DNA from 3 places in the Lachnoclostridium phytofermentans ISDg genome. Region 2 is predicted to be linked to each of the others. Evidence: riboswitches for the same ligand, from Rfam matches in the RefSeq annotation. Region 2 holds a riboswitch; each other region holds the start of a gene.

Region 1 (5,783 bases), 330 kb from region 2:
TGATTTGGTAGCTAAAATCTGATAACACATCACAGTTTCCACAAGAAGCCTTACCATCGGATGAATGATTCCCGCAATATACAATAAAACAAAAGGTATTAGTCCTGAGATACTGATTACAATAAAACAAAGAACGGCTCCAGCGACTAGCTCACCTCGCTTAGTTTTAGGAAAACATCTACGCAAGAACTTTTCACTAGTTGATATAAGCTTTCCGATAAAACATACCGGATGAGGAATAGAGTGAGGGTCACCAAGAATTAAATCTAAGAGAAACCCTAATAAAAATGCTATAATTGTAATATTCATGAAACCTCCAAAATCACCGAACAATAACTAAATCTCACGAATCACTTCTAAGCGTCCATCGTTCCTAACTTCTAGCAGATAACCTTCCCCGTTTCCACAGCCCCAGGCATAGTAATCTTTCTTTTCCTTCGCAAATGCTGATAAGATTGCCATGATAGTTCCGCCATGTACGATGAGGGCTGCATCTGCTTCTTTTTCTGATATTATCCTGTTATCTGTTCTACCCATATTTTTCATAGATGTCTCTGTAAAAACTTCATTTATCACCTTACGATAGGCTTCCCTACAACGATGCTCAAACTCTTCTCTCGCTTCACCTGATGGAAATGGCATCGTACCATTAGAATCAATCCACTGTTGATACAAAGGTTCATTCGAAAGCTGCTTATAATTTTTCCCTTCAAATAATCCAAAATCACATTCTCTAAAATCATGTACAAATTTAAGTTCTCTGTTAGGATAAATTAAATTAGCAGTCATCTGGCATCGAAGCATTGGAGAACAATAAATGTTTTCCGTAGAAGGATAGCAACCTCTTTCTTTTTTTAATAGAAGTTCGTTGATACCTTCTTCGCATAAAGGTTCGTCCGTTTTCCCGATATAACACTTGCTAAGATTTCCTTTCGTTAGCCCATGCCTAATGAGTGCAATTCGTTTCATCTTTTATTATCGCTCCAATCCCATAATAGACTCGATGTACCTTTTTACTTAACTTTGCAAGTTCACAGAGAACTCTTCCAACCACTTCACGATAACTTCTCTCTATAGCCTCTAAGGGAACTACTCCAAGACCGACTTCATCACAGATAATAAAACAATTCGGATTTTTCTTAATATATCCGTGTAGTCGTCCTAAATATTTTGTTATCATCTCTTCATCCGAAAGTGAAGAATAATCTTCTTTCATCCACTCACGAATAGTATCCTGTAAAGAATTAAGTATCTGCTTTGTCTCATCTATTACGCTCTCTGCTACAGCATCTATAGCTAATCCTGAAACTTTCATAGTATATTCTAATTTTCCTGAAGCCCTACCACCAATGACCAGTTCCATATATTATTACTCCTTCCGCAATTACGACAGCTAATCCAGCCATCAGTTCACAACGTACTAAAAAATAACCTGCTAAATCTCCTGTCGTACCTCCAAACAACTGATATGCTAACTTCTTATACCGAATAAAACATAGCAAAGCTGTTAACATTCCAACTACTGTTAGAATTGGAGAAACCAATAACATGCCTATTACAGTAATCACTAAGTAGATAACCATACTGATTGTTACCTTCCTTTTATGTGCTGCTTGCTGAAATGTTGCTACCAGACCATTTGATTTTGCTGTCTTGAATTGAACGACTGCTAAACCACTTAAGGCTCTTGACACAACAAAAAATATGGCGATGATAATACTGCTTTTTAAAGTTAAAACCGAAACCATACCAAAGTACAACAAAAAATAAACTCCGCTACGAATAATTGCAAATGCTCCGGAATGCGGATCCTTTAATATTTCTAATCTTCGTTCTTTAGACTGGTAAGAAGAAATTGCATCCATGGTATCACAATAACCATCCATATGAATCCCACCAGATATTAAGATTGGAATTGATGTTAGCAAAGCTGCGATTAAGATATCACCAAGCTTAAGAAGATGTCCTATTTGAAAGGTAAGAAAGAACACTCCTCCTATCACCGCCCCAATCAAGGGAAAGAAACAAATCGCATAACGCATAGACGATTCCTCCCATTCCTTCATGGGAACTCTAATCTTTGAATACATACTAAATGCAATCCATAAAGAATTTAGCCACTTCATAATAACCTCTTTCCCCTTTATGATTTAAAGGAATACCACAAACTACTTCATCAACGTGCTCAAAGTCTACTGCTAACCTTGTATGAAGTTCTCCAAGTGCTTTGATATATAAGGAAGTACCCTCGTCGTAACTGATTCCATCAAATCCGATATCATTGGATACTACAATTAAGTGTGTCGTTTTTTCAGAAAGCAGCTCAACTTGTCTTAGTACTCCATCTATCACCCCATCCGCACCAATTCCTATCGGATCAAACATCTCATTTGCTAGAAGATTAGATAAACATTCCAATAACACGACGCTATCTTTGGGAATAGATACTTCATTCACCGTCAGCGATTTCTCAATTGTATGAAAATTTCTTCCGCTTCGTAGTAAACGATGTCTCTTTACACGCTTCTTTCCTTCTTCTCCATACACTTGCATCGTAGCTAGATAATACACAGGCAAATTGAAAGAATCCGCAATTTCTTCTGCATAGGCAGACTTGCCACTCCCGCTGCCTCCGGTGATTAAATATCTCATAATGGTTTATACTCCTCTATTTGTATATCAGTAAAGGTTGGCATACTGCGATATTCACTTAATGCCATCTCAAGTAGTGGCATTACCGCAACAGCTCCTGTTCCCTCACCTAAAGATAGGCGACATTGGATGATAGGATTTAGTTTAAGTTCTTCCAGTATCATTTGTGCGGCTGGCTCACCAGATTGATGAGAGGCAACCATCGTATATTTGCAAGGTTCACATAATCTGGTAGCTAGAAGCGCTGCTGCTGAGGATATAAAACCATCAATGACAATAGGTACCTCAAAAAATGCTCCTCCAAGATAGACACCAACCATGGCTGCCAAATCAAAGCCTCCAACCTTCTTTAAGATTTCCCAAGGCTCCTCTGGGTTTAAATGATGAAAAGCGATTGCTTCCTCGATTATCTTTGCCTTATGCGTAATTCCTTCCTTACTTAAGCCTGCTCCCTTTCCTGTTACATTCTTCGCAGGTACTTGAAGGAGAGCAGCAGTGACAGCGCTACTGGTAGTCGTATTGCCAATTCCCATCTCCCCCGTTGCTATAATTTCATAACCTGATTCTTTGTATTCCTTCACTAATAAGATACCGGCTTCTATACAATTACATAACTCATCTTCTGTCATAGCCTCCATCTGAGAAAAGTCTCTTGTTCCTCTTCTTGCCTTCAGACAGCGCATTTCCTCTACTTCAGTTAGCATACCAACATCAACTGGAATTACCTCAGCGTTAGCCACTTTTGCAAAATGATTGATGCTGGCTCTCCCATGAAGAATATTTTGAGCTACAACCGCAGTCACTTCACTTCCAGTCTGGGAAATCCCCTGTGCTACAATCCCATTGTCCGCACAAAATACCATGCAACAACGTTTCTTAAGCGTTATCTTAGGATTGATAGAAACCAGTGTTGCAACAGCATCCTCCAGATATCCAAGTCCATAAAGTGGTTTTGCAATCTTATCCCAGTACTTATTAGCTTCTCTTTTTCTTTCTTCAATTTCACTAAAATCTCTTGTTATCAGCTGTCTTATGATAAGTTTACAATCAATTTCCCGCTCCATAATAATTCCTTTCTTGTCTCATACCTTTTTATGGACTTTCCCTTTTTAAGGTCTTTCCCTTATTCTTGCAATAATGACCAACGTGACTTAACCATACATATAGGAAATTGCAGCGCAAATTCCTATAAACTAAAAAATGCCTCATACACAAAATAGCATAAGAGGCATAACAAAAAAACTCCCTAAATGAGTTCTTTACTACACCAGCTATTCACCGTAGCCTTGTGTTATTTCTTATAGTGAGGCAGGTCTTCTGGCTTTGGCTTCAGCACATACTACAGTCTTCCCGATTACTCAGTGACATGTCCTACATTCGTAAGTGAAGTATGCTCTTCCATTACAGCGGCGGGACCGCATGGGATTTTTCACCCATTTCCCTATTATCCTTGGCTATAAATCATGCCAAGGCACCTCTCTACATTATATTTTTAAGATAGAATTTCAGTACATGTAAAAAATTTAATTCTCTTATTTGGAAATTAAACCCGCTTCATTATAACTAAAAAATCAAAGGATGTAAAGTATCTACCGTAATTAATCCTTATAATCCCTGATAATAACCAATAATATACAATGGAATAACTACTTTAAAAATGTTACAATATTATTACAGAAATATTTCATTTTGGTAATTCTATAACAAAATATCCTCATGTTCTGAATCTCCTGACAAAAAGATGTAACCTATTTGACTCTTTTTTGTCGCACTTTTATGAAATACTTAAGATATCTAAAATACGAAAGAATGGTAATGAATATGAACTACAAAGTTAAATTAGGCACTCTAGTAACATCTCTGGTTTTATCTGGATATATTACAACTATCCCAGTAGCTCACGCTACTTCATATAAAATCTCCCCCCCACTTATAACAACCTCTCGCTTCATCACTTCTAATGTAGGATCTCACGAGGTATCAGTCCGACAAGGTCAAAATAAGATAGATCTCGACGTTAGCGTTACAAAAAATGCGACCGCGTCGGAAATTCAGCAATTATTAGATTATAACAAGAATAATGTATACAACCTAACCATAAGAATACCATATGGTACCTATGTACTTGATCAAGAACTTCGTATCTATTCTAATACTACAATTATTGTTTCTACTGGAGCTAAATTAATGAAGAACCACCAACGTGGAGCCATGATTGCAAATGATATGAGTAAAGATAACGGTGGTTATTCTACTACCGAAAATATCACCATCGATGGGGGTATCTGGGATTCCTCTATGATAGCAGGCTATAACAAGGGTACGGAGAGTTTTCGTTTTATACACGCTACAAATGTTACCGTTAAAAACGCAACCATTCGTAATGTACCAGACAAAAGCCACCTTATTACCTTTGCTGGTGTTAAAAACGGTACTATAGAAAATTGCATACTCTTTGGTTATAATGGTGAAACGTTAAAAGAAGCGATTCAGCTCGACATCGTTCATGACAATATCATCGTTCCTTCCATGCAGTCAAGTTCTATCCTATATGACGATTTACCATGTGATACAATTGTCATAAAAGATAACCTAATATACAACTTTCCCCGCGGTATTGGTTCCCATACTTCTGTCCAAGGAGTTTTCCATACTAACATAACAATTGAGAATAATAGGCTTCATGATATCTCGGAAGCTGCCATTAAAGTTTATAACTATACAAACACCAATATAAAAAACAATATCATAGATAGAGCAGGTGTTGGGATTCTTGTCTATACGACAATTGCAAATGAGGAGATGAATTATCTTCCTGCTCTTCCAAGTACGAAAAAACAGCCCCTTCCTAAAAATTATCGCATCGTAATTGAGGGAAATACTATTAAGAATATGAGACAATATCTAGAAGGTTCAACGCTTACCTGGGGTGATGGAATACGTGTTATTGGTAGCAAAGCACGACCTTTATCCAATGTTTCTATTAGAAAGAATAAGCTAACAAAGACAGCCCGCTATGGAATCTTTGTAGAATACTCCCCTAACTGTTATATTGGTAGCAACTATATCACTGATACCTATCGTTATGCAATTTGCGTACACAATAGTAACTCAGGTAATCTATACTGGAA
Region 2 (5,783 bases):
ATATATCTTTAAATCCTCTAATATCTGTTTTTCTATAAGAGCTTCATAGACTTCTAACATAATTGGTTGCTTTAAATTTGTTTGAATTAAAATTTCTTCATTTTGGAATATTTCTAGCGGTGTTCCATCCGCAATAATTTTTCCTCGATGAAATACAAGCACCCTTTCCGCCCATCGGTATGCAAAATCCACATCATGGACAGAAATCAACATTGTTTTACCTTCCATATTCAGTTTCTCTAGAACATCTTCTAGCATCGTTGCATTTAAAGGATCCAACGCTGCCGTTGGTTCATCAAATATGATGACATCTGATTTCATAGCTATGATATCAGCAATCGATACCCGCTTCTTTTCTCCTCCACTTAAATAATGAGGTGGTCTGTCAATAAACTCCGTAATGTTCATGTATTCCAATGCTTCTTCAACCCGTTTTTTAACCTCCTCTTTGGGAAGTTTTAAGTTCATTGGACCAAATCCTACTTCAGCCCTTACGGTAGAAGCAATAATCTGGTTATCTGCATCCTGAAATACAATTCCAATGTTTTTTCGAAGTTCTCTTAAATTTTTCTTATTGATTATCGTATCCCGGTAAGTTATTTCCCCCTGATCTGGGGTCAGTACACCATTCACATTTAGAAAAAATGTAGATTTTCCAGAACCATTTGAGCCTACCACCGCTATTTTTTCGCCTTCGTAAATCTCGACATTCACTCCGTTTAATACGGTCTCTCCACTTCCATAGGCATAATATAAATTTTCAACCTGTAATATTGGTTTCTTCATTATTCACACTTTCCTCTCCATCACATGATTCCCCAGAGCAAAAACAGAAACATAATAAATGCAGTTGCTGCAATTAGTTGATTCCACTTTATCGCTTTTTTTTCTTCCAAAAAATGTAATTCCCCATCGTAACATCTGGCTTCCATAGCATTGTAATAAGCATTTGCCTTTTTCAGTGAAACGACAAGCATATTACTTGCAATACTCCCAAAAGTAATACAAGAGGTCCTAAAATCACAATAACCCTGACGTGCTTCTGCTGAGTTTTTCATCTGCCTATAAACATCAACTAGAATAAAAATAAAACGGTAAATTAGGTTCATTAATTCAAGAATGAGTTTTGGCATATGAACTTTTCTTAAAACAGCGATGATTTCACTTGATGGAGTAGATAATGTCATCATCTGTAGAGCGCTTACAGCTGCAAAAACTTTAAGTATTAAAAACAACATTTTCTTTAGTTGTACTAAAGAAGTAAATACATAACAAAAGCCAAGATACAAATTATATTGACCTATTGGTTCTTTTGAAAAATCAATGGCAATCGTAAATGTACCAAGCAAAATAAAAGATAATGGAATCGCCAAAAATGATAAATATTCTGTTATCGACAAACCACCTTTTACCACAGTGATATAAGCCATTGCAAAAATAATTACAACGGATACATAAGGATTGTTCAGTACAATACTTAAAATCATGACTATGACTGAAAAGGTAACTTTAAAATCAGAACTCCAGTCTCTGATATGAGATGTATAAGCATATAAGTCAATGGAAAACCCTTCTCCATGCTTATGTTTTATTCCATGATGATGCTTATGTGCACTGTTGCTATGAACATGTTTTTTTCGAAATTCCCATATAGAAAAAATGACAGCCACCACAAATATGGTGCAAAAAGCAATTAATTTTGTCATATAAATAACCTTGCCTTCCATCTAAAATTAAAAAAAGCCATACTAAGTTCAAACGAACTCAATACAGCTTTGTTCTGTAATTTTAGCACACAAATATACTGTAATTATTTTAGGGTAAAAGAAATAATACAATCTTCTCTAAAAAATTGCAGCTATCAGGTGTGTACCTCTTGAGATCGAAGAGTTTTTGTATATTGAAACAATATACAGTACATTTCATTATACAAATGTATTCTGACTTAAACATCACCGCAAATTTTTCACCTTCCCAGAATTACTTCCAGTGGTCAAAGAACATACTATTCAGGTTCTTTTCGAAAACTGCTCCGTTATCACAGTAGCGCTCCTGTGTGGGAATTGCACCCAACTTCCTGTACGAGAGAACTCGCACAAAATTTGTATAATTCAATTCTATTCAGTTTTTTTATATAAATAAATTTTACTCTAACTTAGGAATATGGCTGAGTTAAAAAATACTTACAAATGCATAACGCTAATATTTACAAGTAATAATTACAGACTCATTACACTAAAATATTTATAAATCCATTATGTTAAAATATTTCTAAATACATTATACTAAAATATTTCTTAATACATTATACTAAAATATTTCTAAATACATTATTCTAAAATATTTCTAAATACATTATGCTCCTCTAGTTTCATCAACCATATAGAGCAAAGCATTACATATTGCTGCTGCCACATTACTTCCGCCTTTTCTTCCTCGCGCGACAATGTATGGAGCTGAAGAATTGATGACCAACTCTTTTGACTGTACCACATTAACAAACCCAACAGGGACTCCTATTACCAAAGCTGGTTTTATTTTGTTTTCAGTTATCAGTTCATAAAGACGCACAAGCGCAGTAGGGGCATTCCCTATGGCAAATATGATTTCTTTATCGAGTAGGGCTGCTTTATCTATACTTGCGGTTGCTCTTGTACTTCCGTTTATCTTAGCAATCCTAGCAACTTCCTCATCTGCCATAAAACAAAGTACCTCACCTCCATATTTCGCTAGAACCTTTTTATTAATCCCCGCCTTTCCCATTTCAGTATCGGTGACAATACAGGCTCCTCGTCTTATCGCAGCTAAGGCATATTCCACTACGTTTTCAGAAAACATCAATGAATCAGCATATTCAAAATCAGCAGATGTATGTATTACGCGTTTGATTATCGGAGCTTTTTCTTTATCAAGGATTCTCCCACCTAACTCCTGCTCGATTATTTCGAAACTTCTCCTTTCAATATCAGCTGGTAAAACATTTTCTAAATCTATTTTCATTCTGATTAACTCCTACTTTTCAATTCCAATTCTTGCACAAATCCCCTGGTCAAATGGATGCTTTATTTTCTTTATCTCAGATACATAGTCTGCCATATCAAGCAATTCTTTAGCCGGATTCCTTCCCGTCAAAATCACTTCTAAGGATTCTGGTTTGCTTTTCAAAAAGTCAATTAACTCTTGCCGATCAATTACATTGTAATTATATGCTCCAATAATCTCATCTAGTACAAGCATTTTGCAATCCTTTGACTTTACCTGTTTTATCACATTGCAAAAATGATCGCTATATACTTTTTTCGCTTCAAGTCTTTCACTTTCTGTTAACTTTGAAATAAATCCAAATGTTTTATCACAGGTTATAACTTGAATATTAGGTAACTGTTTAAGGATGTTCAGCTCACTTGATTGGTTATTTTTTATGAACTGTGCAAACACTACATCCCCTCCACTACCTGCACATCGAACACTCAGTCCAATGGATGCAGTGGTCTTACCTTTTCCATCTCCTGCATAAATATGAATTAAGCCTCTCATATTCCCCTCTCTGTCATTTCATATTTTATTCTAATTTCACTTTTTTCTATTTAAACATGTGCTAAGGAAGCGAAACGGTACTCTCATATTGGAATAGTAATAGAGATGAGGAAATCCGACCGCCATATTCTCATTTCCATGAATACAGCTCCACTGTGTCTTTCGTAATGGCTTACTGGCCGTAAAGCTTTCTCCACATGCATTACTATCAAAATAGTGAAACTCATGTGCCACTATGCTGTCACCACAATCAGCAACCATTTGTTCCTGGTTTGCAGTTAAGGTTATATAACCAAACCTTTTTAATTTGTCTGTTTTAAAAACTCCTCCAACAATGCTCCCAACCATAGGATAACTTTTTCCTGATATGTCCTCCATTTGTTGGTGGAGATACATAAAGCCTCCGCATTCAGCAAGACAAGGCAGCCCATTGTTTAATGCAGCCTTAATGCTCTCCCTCATACTTTTATTTGCACTGAGCTTTTCTGCTACCAATTCTGGATATCCGCCACCCAACAGAATGCCATCAATATGTTTTGGTAGTTCTTTATCATGTATCGGAGAGAATTCAACCAGCTTGGCTCCCATCTCCTGTAAGAGATCCAGATTATCCTGATAATAAAAGCAGAATGCCTCATCCTTAGCAATTGCTATATTCACTTCTCTATCCACTTTTGGTATTTCAGGTATGGAATAACTAAGATCCCCTGCCTTTTTAGCAATCTTCAATATTTCATCTAAATTAACGGTCTTCTCAATGATACCCGCAAGTTTATTTAATTTGGAATGAAAATCTTCCAGTTCTTCTGGCATGACCAGGCCTAAATGTCTACTTTCAATTACCAGCTCTTTTGCAAACGGCACATATCCAAGAACTTTTATTCCAAGCTCTTTCTCAATTTGTTCTTTGATTGGCATATACAAGCTTTGCGACATTTGATTTAATATAATACCGATTACATTACTGTCACTTCGGTATTGTAAGAATCCTTGTATCAACGGAATAAGTGAAAGGCTCATCCCTTTGCAATTTATCACAAGAATTGATGGGGTATTGGTAATCCCAGCAAGCTCGTAGGATGAGCCCTGCGTCGATATCCCGCCTACTCCATCGTAATACCCCATAACACCTTCCATTACGGATATATCAACTTCCTTCGCCGTTTTACCAAATAAATATTTAATTGTATCTTCCTTGCTAAAAAAGGTATCTAGGTTTTTTGACTTTGTTCCTATGACCTTTGAGTGAAACAATGGATCAATGTAATCTGGGCCACATTTAAAAGAAGCAACCTTTAACCCTCGATTCACAAAAGCCTGCAAAATCCCACAGGTAACCAATGTTTTACCGCTTCCGCTAGCTGGAGCTCCAATCATAATTCTAGGCAGTTCCATATTTTCCTCCATTACTATTTACCAGTACATGAGATAATAAAAACAGGATTTTGTCCCATCATCATGTGATACTCGCCAATCTGCTGTGATTTTGAAACAGAAACCTGCACTACTTCCGTCTCCGCAACTTCAAGACTCTTTATACACTCCAATGCCTCTGAAATTGTCTCCAACGTAATTGCATTTATTACAATCCGAACATTAGGATTTTTTTTAAGTAGCTGCTTCATGATGTCTCGTAAGTTACCAGAGCTTCCTCCAATGAATGCATGGGTAGGTACAGGTAATTGTTCCATTGCTTCTGGCGCAATGCCTTCTATCACAACCAAATTATCTGCACCAAACTTCTTTTTATTTTCTTCAATCAAGCCAATTGCTTCTGACTTCTTTTCAACAGCATAAACAGTACCCTCTATGGCTTGTAACGCCATTTCAACCGAAACAGAACCTGTGCCCGCACCTATATCGTAAACAACTGCGTTCTTGGTTAACCGAAGCTTTGAAATAGAAATACTTCGTATTTCCTCCTTCGTCATTGGTACTTTACCACGGATAAAACTCTCATCTGAAAATCCATGGGTTGTGACTGATAGTCTTGCTTCCTTGTTTTCTATTAGAACAACGCATGGTTCTACGAATGTATGGTTTAGCAGTTGAGATGGACTACCTACCGTAATCTTTTCATTCTCATAGGATAATTGTTCTCCGAGATATACAATTACCTCATTTAATCCATAGTCTATGAGTTTTTGACAAAGACTTCTGACACAGTCCTGTCCTCCTAACAGAGAAAATACCTTTTCATGGTTTTTCACTGCTGCAATTACATTCTCATATCTTCCATGATTACT
Region 3 (5,783 bases), 1.0 Mb from region 2:
TTTGTATTATAAGATATGAATATGATGATAGTATGGCTAACTTATGAACATTTTGTGAATATATAATTTATTGTTCATGACATAGCCAAGTTTTGTCATCTTATTTTCAAATTTTACAAACTAACCAGAAATTACAAGACTTTATTAGAGGACTTCGCAAATACTAAAGACAGGTTCAATTCCACCGAAAGGAAATGGGGATATGATGAGTGTATTCAAGAAATTAATACGCAAGGAATTAGGAGAAGTCAACTACAATAAGTATTTCACATACATTCAAAAAAATCTCAAGAACAAATCACTAGAGAGTAAAGAGGTCTTTGAGGATATCTACACCAGGCTTAAGGATAAAGATATTGAATCGATTGCACGGATGCATGATAGATTAAACGATGCTATGTTGCTTGCTTTTCGAATCAGTAAAAATTATATGTTTGCTGTGGTATTCTATATTGCTGCCTCTACATTTATTCTATTGAAAGGTTTAGTACCAATGATTGCGATTACTGCTCTTGGTACGATGAGCGTTCTGTTTCTAATGAAGACTTATGAATTTGTTCTCAATAAATATTGCTTTATTGATGCTCAGATCGTTTTAGTATATAAGTCTGTCTTAGAAAAGATTATTTTGGGCCATGTGAAAAGGCGTAACTTATGATAATAGATACGTTTACTAATATATATTCCATGTATATTTAATGTATATATCAGGAAGATAGTATTTCATAGAATAAATAGGTTGGCTTTTCCAATAAAGTTACAAAATGAAACGTAATAGGAGAAGGACTGTCATTAAATCTTTTATGACAGTCTTTTTTTGATGAGTAATTATTATCTATGTGATTTCTTGTTGTTAAAATTTACTTGTATTGTATCCAAGTTACGGGTATAATAATTGCGACCATGTGGTGCTTCTTAATATAAGTTAAAAGGGAATGTGGTGAAAATCCACAGCAGCCCCCGTTACTGTCAATGGAATGAAAATTGCGGAAGTGTCATTGTATCTTCTTTAGCGTTAAGGATACGGCTCCTAGCCTTAAAAAGCGAAGAATGATATGAGAAGACAGCAATGAGTAAAATGACCATGAGCCAGGAAACCTGCCATATGAGAATGAATCATCTGCACTCGGAGGGAGTTGCGGATCAAAAAGGGAGTAAGTGTGAAGAGAATATCTAAGGCGCCAAAAGACGCCGCCTAAGAAATTCTAAAACTTTACACAGACAAGTTTGTGCTGCGCCAAACCCACGCCATTAGCGGCTCCTAAAAAGATAGTCGCAGCATGGAGGCTAAATGAAGAAATTTAAAAAACTATTGACACTTGGATTGATTCTAACCATTGTCATGACAGGTTGTGGGACAAAAGCAGGCAATGAGAATCATGAAACTAATGAAATGCCAACTTCAGAGGCACAAATTACTGCTCAGCCATCAACTGGCACAGAACCAGCCACAACCCCGACTGGCTTACCAGAGGATACTACAGAGAATAATGAAACTAAGTACCCACTCACAGTTACCGATACTATGGGAACTACCATTACGTTTGAAAATGAACCTCAAACAATGATATCGTTTTCTCCTAGTATCACAGAGATATTATATGCACTTTCGCTATCAGATAAATTGATTGGACGTACGGATTATTGTGATTATCCAGCGGAAGCATTGTCTATTGAATCTATCGGAGATTTTTATAATCCTGATATAGAAAAAGTTGTAAGTCTAGCTCCAGATGTTGTATTAGCTTCTTCCCTATGGACGGAAGATGTTATTCAAAAATTTAAAGAGGTTGGAATTACGGTCGTTGTAGCGAATGAAGATAAAGATGTTGCTGGTATCTATGGGATGATTGATTTAATTGGACAGATATTTAATTGTCAGGATAATTCAGCAAAGCTTGTAGAAACAATGAAAACACAAATAGAAGATGTAACAAAGAAGGTTGCGTCACTTCCTAAGAAGACTGTATATTATGTAGTAGGTTTTGGGGAATACGGAGATTATACAGCCGGAGGTGATACCTTTATCGGAAATTTATTAACACTAGCAGGTGGAGATAATATTGCTAAAAATGTTAGTGGATGGTCATATACATTAGAAAGTTTAATTGATGCAGACCCAGAGGTAATTATTTTAGATTCCAGTATGAAGGATAGCTTTATCTCAAGTGATAACTATAAAGATTTAAGTGCTGTAAAGAATAATCAAGTGTATAGTATTGATAATAATTTACTGGAACGTCAAAGTTATCGTGTTGCTGATGGAATTTTAGAGGTAGCAAAAATACTGCATCCAGAAGCATTTCAATAGATACTGGAGTAAATACGCAACTTTGTACCTGTGGTTCAAAGTTTGCAGTTATGGAAAGGCCTGATTATTAATATGAACAAAAGAAAGACTTCATTTTATTATCTAGTGTTTACGTTGCTACTACTTATTACGATTATTGTCACAGCATCAGTTGGTTCAGCCAACATAACAATATATGATAGTTTAAAGGTCCTTCTAAGTAAAATACCGATTATTAGAAAGTTAATAGAAACTTCGGATATACCTAAAAATTATGTTACGATTATTTGGAATATTCGAATACCTAGGATTTTACTCTCTGGTTTAAGCGGAGCCTCACTTGCGTTAGTAGGGGCATGTTTTCAAGGATTATTTCGTAATCCACTTGCAGACCCACAGATACTTGGCATTTCCTCTGGTGCAGCTCTTGGAGCTACGATAGCTACACTAAGTGGTATGACGATATCATTTTTTGGTCTGGGTGTGATAGGGGCATTTGCCTTTGTTGGAGCTCTACTTACTGTTTTCTTAGTATACCAAATTGCGTTTACTGGAAGTACTGGTTCAGTTACTCATATTGTGCTAACTGGTACAGCGATTAGTTCTATGTTGTCTGCTATGATTTCCTTATTAATGAGTATTAGAAGAGAGCAGATAGAAAAGGTTTATATGTGGACTCTTGGAAGCTTTTCTGCAGCTAGCATGAAGAAAGTCGGATTTCTTCTCCTGTTTTTTGTTGTCTGTGCTACGATAATTATTGTGTATGCGAGAGAACTAAACATTATAGCGGCAGGTGAGGAAACTGCAGAAAGTCTTGGTATTGATACATTGAAAGTGAAGAGAACTCTTATCATAGTTGGTTCACTTTTGGTAGCCGCTTGCGTCTCGGTTTGTGGTATTATAGGCTTTGTCGGTTTAATTATACCTCATATGATACGATTGCTACTTGGTCCAAGACACGAGAGATTATTGCCATTTAGTTGTATCTTTGGTGCCTTTTTCTTAATTGTTTGTGATACTTTAGCAAGAACCTTAAGAGCACCTGGAGAATTACCAGTCGGAGTTATTACCGCATTATTTGGAGCACCATATTTCTTATTATTACTATATCGTGATAAGAAAAGGATGGTGTAAGATGGATAAATTACAGACAATACAAATAAATGAACTTACTTGGCAGCCACAAAAAGAGGAGGATGCAATCTTAAAAGAGATATGTGCGACTTTTTTACAGGGAGGGTTTTACGGTATTTTGGGGCCAAACGGATCCGGAAAAACCTCATTTATTCGCCATATCCTAAGATTGTTACCAGTAGAGTCAGGAAGAATATTCCTTGAAAATAAGGAAATTACAAGTTATAAACGTAACGATATAGCGAAAAAGATGTCCCTAGTCCCACAAAACACCAACATCGAAACAAGATTCACAGCATATGAAATTGTGATGATGGGGCGAGCACCTTATCAAAAAAGGTTTCAAGCAGTCAGTGATAAGGATAGAGAAATTGTAAACGAAGCTATGAAGATGACGAATTGCTATCACTTACGTGAAGCTATATTTTCCAGGTTAAGCGGTGGAGAAAAACAGAGGGTTATTACAGCTAGAGCAATCGCTCAGCAGACACCTTGGTTGTTTTTAGACGAACCAGTAGCTCATTTGGATGTTCGGTATCAGATGGAATTAATGAAATATTTAAAGAAGTTAAATGATACGAAGAACACATCGATTATAACTGTACTTCACGACATCAATTTAGCTGCAAGGTATTGTAAACAGATTGTTTTAATGAAAGATGGAAGAATCGTAGCAGCAGGGGAAACAAAACAAGTATTAACGATTGATAATCTGAATCAAGTATTTGAAATTCTCTTCTATGAACTAGAGAATGAAGCATTAGGTGGTACTTATTTCATTCCAACTCCGTCTTAGAAAAATATAAATAATCAAAATTGAATTAAAAAGCAGGAGTTTTTGAAGTGGACTTCAATGGCTTCTGCTTTTATTCGATTGATAAAGAAAAGTTCGCGGAAGCGAGCTTTTTTGATTTCCCATAAACCATAAGCTATCTGAGGGATGTACACTCACCCTGTGGACTCAGCAAGACGAATTGCATTTGATTAGAAAAGTGATTTCGCTTTCAAGTTTAAAACTTGATGAGCCTAAAGTGGCAAATTCAATCTGTTCTTTTTTTCTTCGCCTTAAAATCTTATATTAAATAAAAATGCTAAAATATTTTACAAAGTGTGGAACAAATGGAAATATATATCGTCTAATGCATAGAACAATAATTCGGATAAAGAATTTTGGAAGAAGTGTAAAGAAAATTTCTAAGGTTTCAAAAGACGCCGCCTAAGAAATTTTAAAACTTCACACGGTTTCATGAATTGTTTGTACCTGCGACCCCGATGTTTGCAGGCTATGGAAGGAGTGGTTTTTATTATGAAGAGAAAGAGTTTTATAGCACTTATGTTAGCAGGTGGACTTATTTTTACCAGTATTCCAGTCCAAGTAGATGCGATGTCTACCGTAGTAGCGGAGGCAGTTACCAGTGAAAGTGTGCAGAGTAATTCTACAGAAGATACGAAGCTTCAAGCAAATCTTTCGAAGATTATAACAGAAATTAAGAAGAAGGTTACCATTCCATCTGACTGTACCAAATTTGATTCGAATTATTATGGCGAAGAATACGGAAGAGGAATACAGTGGAACTTAAATTGGTCTAGTGAAAAAGGTTCACATTATTTTAATGTGGTTTGTGATGATAATGCGAATATAACTTTTATTAATGATAGAGATTATGATAAGTATGATAAGCAAGAGCCAATCAACTATCTCATCAAAGAACTTCGCCCTGTTGCAGATGCTTTCATTAAAAAGGTTGCACCTGAAGTTTGGGGGCATGTAACATATCAAACCGCATCTTATGTAGGATATTATAACAACTGTTATCAGTTTGAATATGTTCGGACTGAGAATGGTATCATGATGCCTGATAATACGATTACAATACAAATTAGCGCAGCAGATAAGAAAGTTCAGAGGTATAATGCAAACTGGTTATTTGGGTTATCCATTCCTTCCAAAGATGTAAAGATATCAAAAGAGCAAGCTACTGAGAAGATAAAGAAACAAGTTTCAATGGAGCTTAAATATCTAACAAAGTGGAGTGAAGATGGTAAAACGAGAAGTGCTTACCTTGTGTATGCACCTAATAATAATTATATAGCAGTAGATGCAAAAACAGGGGAAGTATACACATCGAGAGAGCAATGGATAGAAACTTCGGAAAAAGAAAGTGCAATGCAAGATACTAGTAAAAATGAAAGTAATGCAGGTGGGTCTACTTTAACAAAGGAAGAGTTAGCACAAATTAAGGAAATAGGAAGTCTAATTACAAAGGAGCAGGCAATCGATAAGGTGGTTAAGAATAAATATTTACTTATGGATGCTAATATAAAGGCGATATCAGCATCCCTTTCTGGGTATCGTTTG

The links. A riboswitch is a leader RNA that binds a small molecule or an ion and turns the genes downstream of it on or off. The one in region 2 is predicted to bind cobalamin.
Region 1: another riboswitch for cobalamin. It lies ahead of cobT (nicotinate-nucleotide--dimethylbenzimidazole phosphoribosyltransferase); the one in region 2 lies ahead of cbiQ (cobalt ECF transporter T component CbiQ).
Region 3: another riboswitch for cobalamin. It lies ahead of CPHY_RS03050 (ABC transporter substrate-binding protein); the one in region 2 lies ahead of cbiQ (cobalt ECF transporter T component CbiQ).

The regions. Positions count from the first base shown of each region.
Region 1 covers NC_010001.1:1,394,428-1,400,210, reverse strand. The annotation lists gene cbiB (adenosylcobinamide-phosphate synthase CbiB) at 1-309, opposite strand, end outside; gene CPHY_RS05850 (histidine phosphatase family protein) at 337-969, opposite strand; gene CPHY_RS20650 (bifunctional adenosylcobinamide kinase/adenosylcobinamide-phosphate guanylyltransferase) at 947-1,363, opposite strand; gene CPHY_RS05840 (adenosylcobinamide-GDP ribazoletransferase) at 1,341-2,126, opposite strand; gene CPHY_RS05835 (bifunctional adenosylcobinamide kinase/adenosylcobinamide-phosphate guanylyltransferase) at 2,092-2,652, opposite strand; gene cobT (nicotinate-nucleotide--dimethylbenzimidazole phosphoribosyltransferase) at 2,649-3,716, opposite strand; cobalamin riboswitch at 3,943-4,146, opposite strand; gene CPHY_RS05825 (right-handed parallel beta-helix repeat-containing protein) at 4,474-5,783, shown strand, end outside.
Region 2 covers NC_010001.1:1,720,250-1,726,032, reverse strand. The annotation lists gene CPHY_RS07225 (energy-coupling factor ABC transporter ATP-binding protein) at 1-786, opposite strand, end outside; gene cbiQ (cobalt ECF transporter T component CbiQ) at 807-1,706, opposite strand; cobalamin riboswitch at 1,916-2,121, opposite strand; gene CPHY_RS07215 (precorrin-8X methylmutase) at 2,356-3,000, opposite strand; gene CPHY_RS07210 (cob(I)yrinic acid a,c-diamide adenosyltransferase) at 3,013-3,537, opposite strand; gene CPHY_RS07205 (cobyrinate a,c-diamide synthase) at 3,574-4,932, opposite strand; gene cobK (precorrin-6A reductase) at 4,947-5,783, opposite strand, start outside.
Region 3 covers NC_010001.1:718,650-724,432, forward strand. The annotation lists gene CPHY_RS03045 (hypothetical protein) at 206-658, shown strand; cobalamin riboswitch at 890-1,120, shown strand; gene CPHY_RS03050 (ABC transporter substrate-binding protein) at 1,292-2,311, shown strand; gene CPHY_RS03055 (FecCD family ABC transporter permease) at 2,384-3,424, shown strand; gene CPHY_RS03060 (ABC transporter ATP-binding protein) at 3,426-4,220, shown strand; gene CPHY_RS03065 (S-layer homology domain-containing protein) at 4,731-5,783, shown strand, end outside.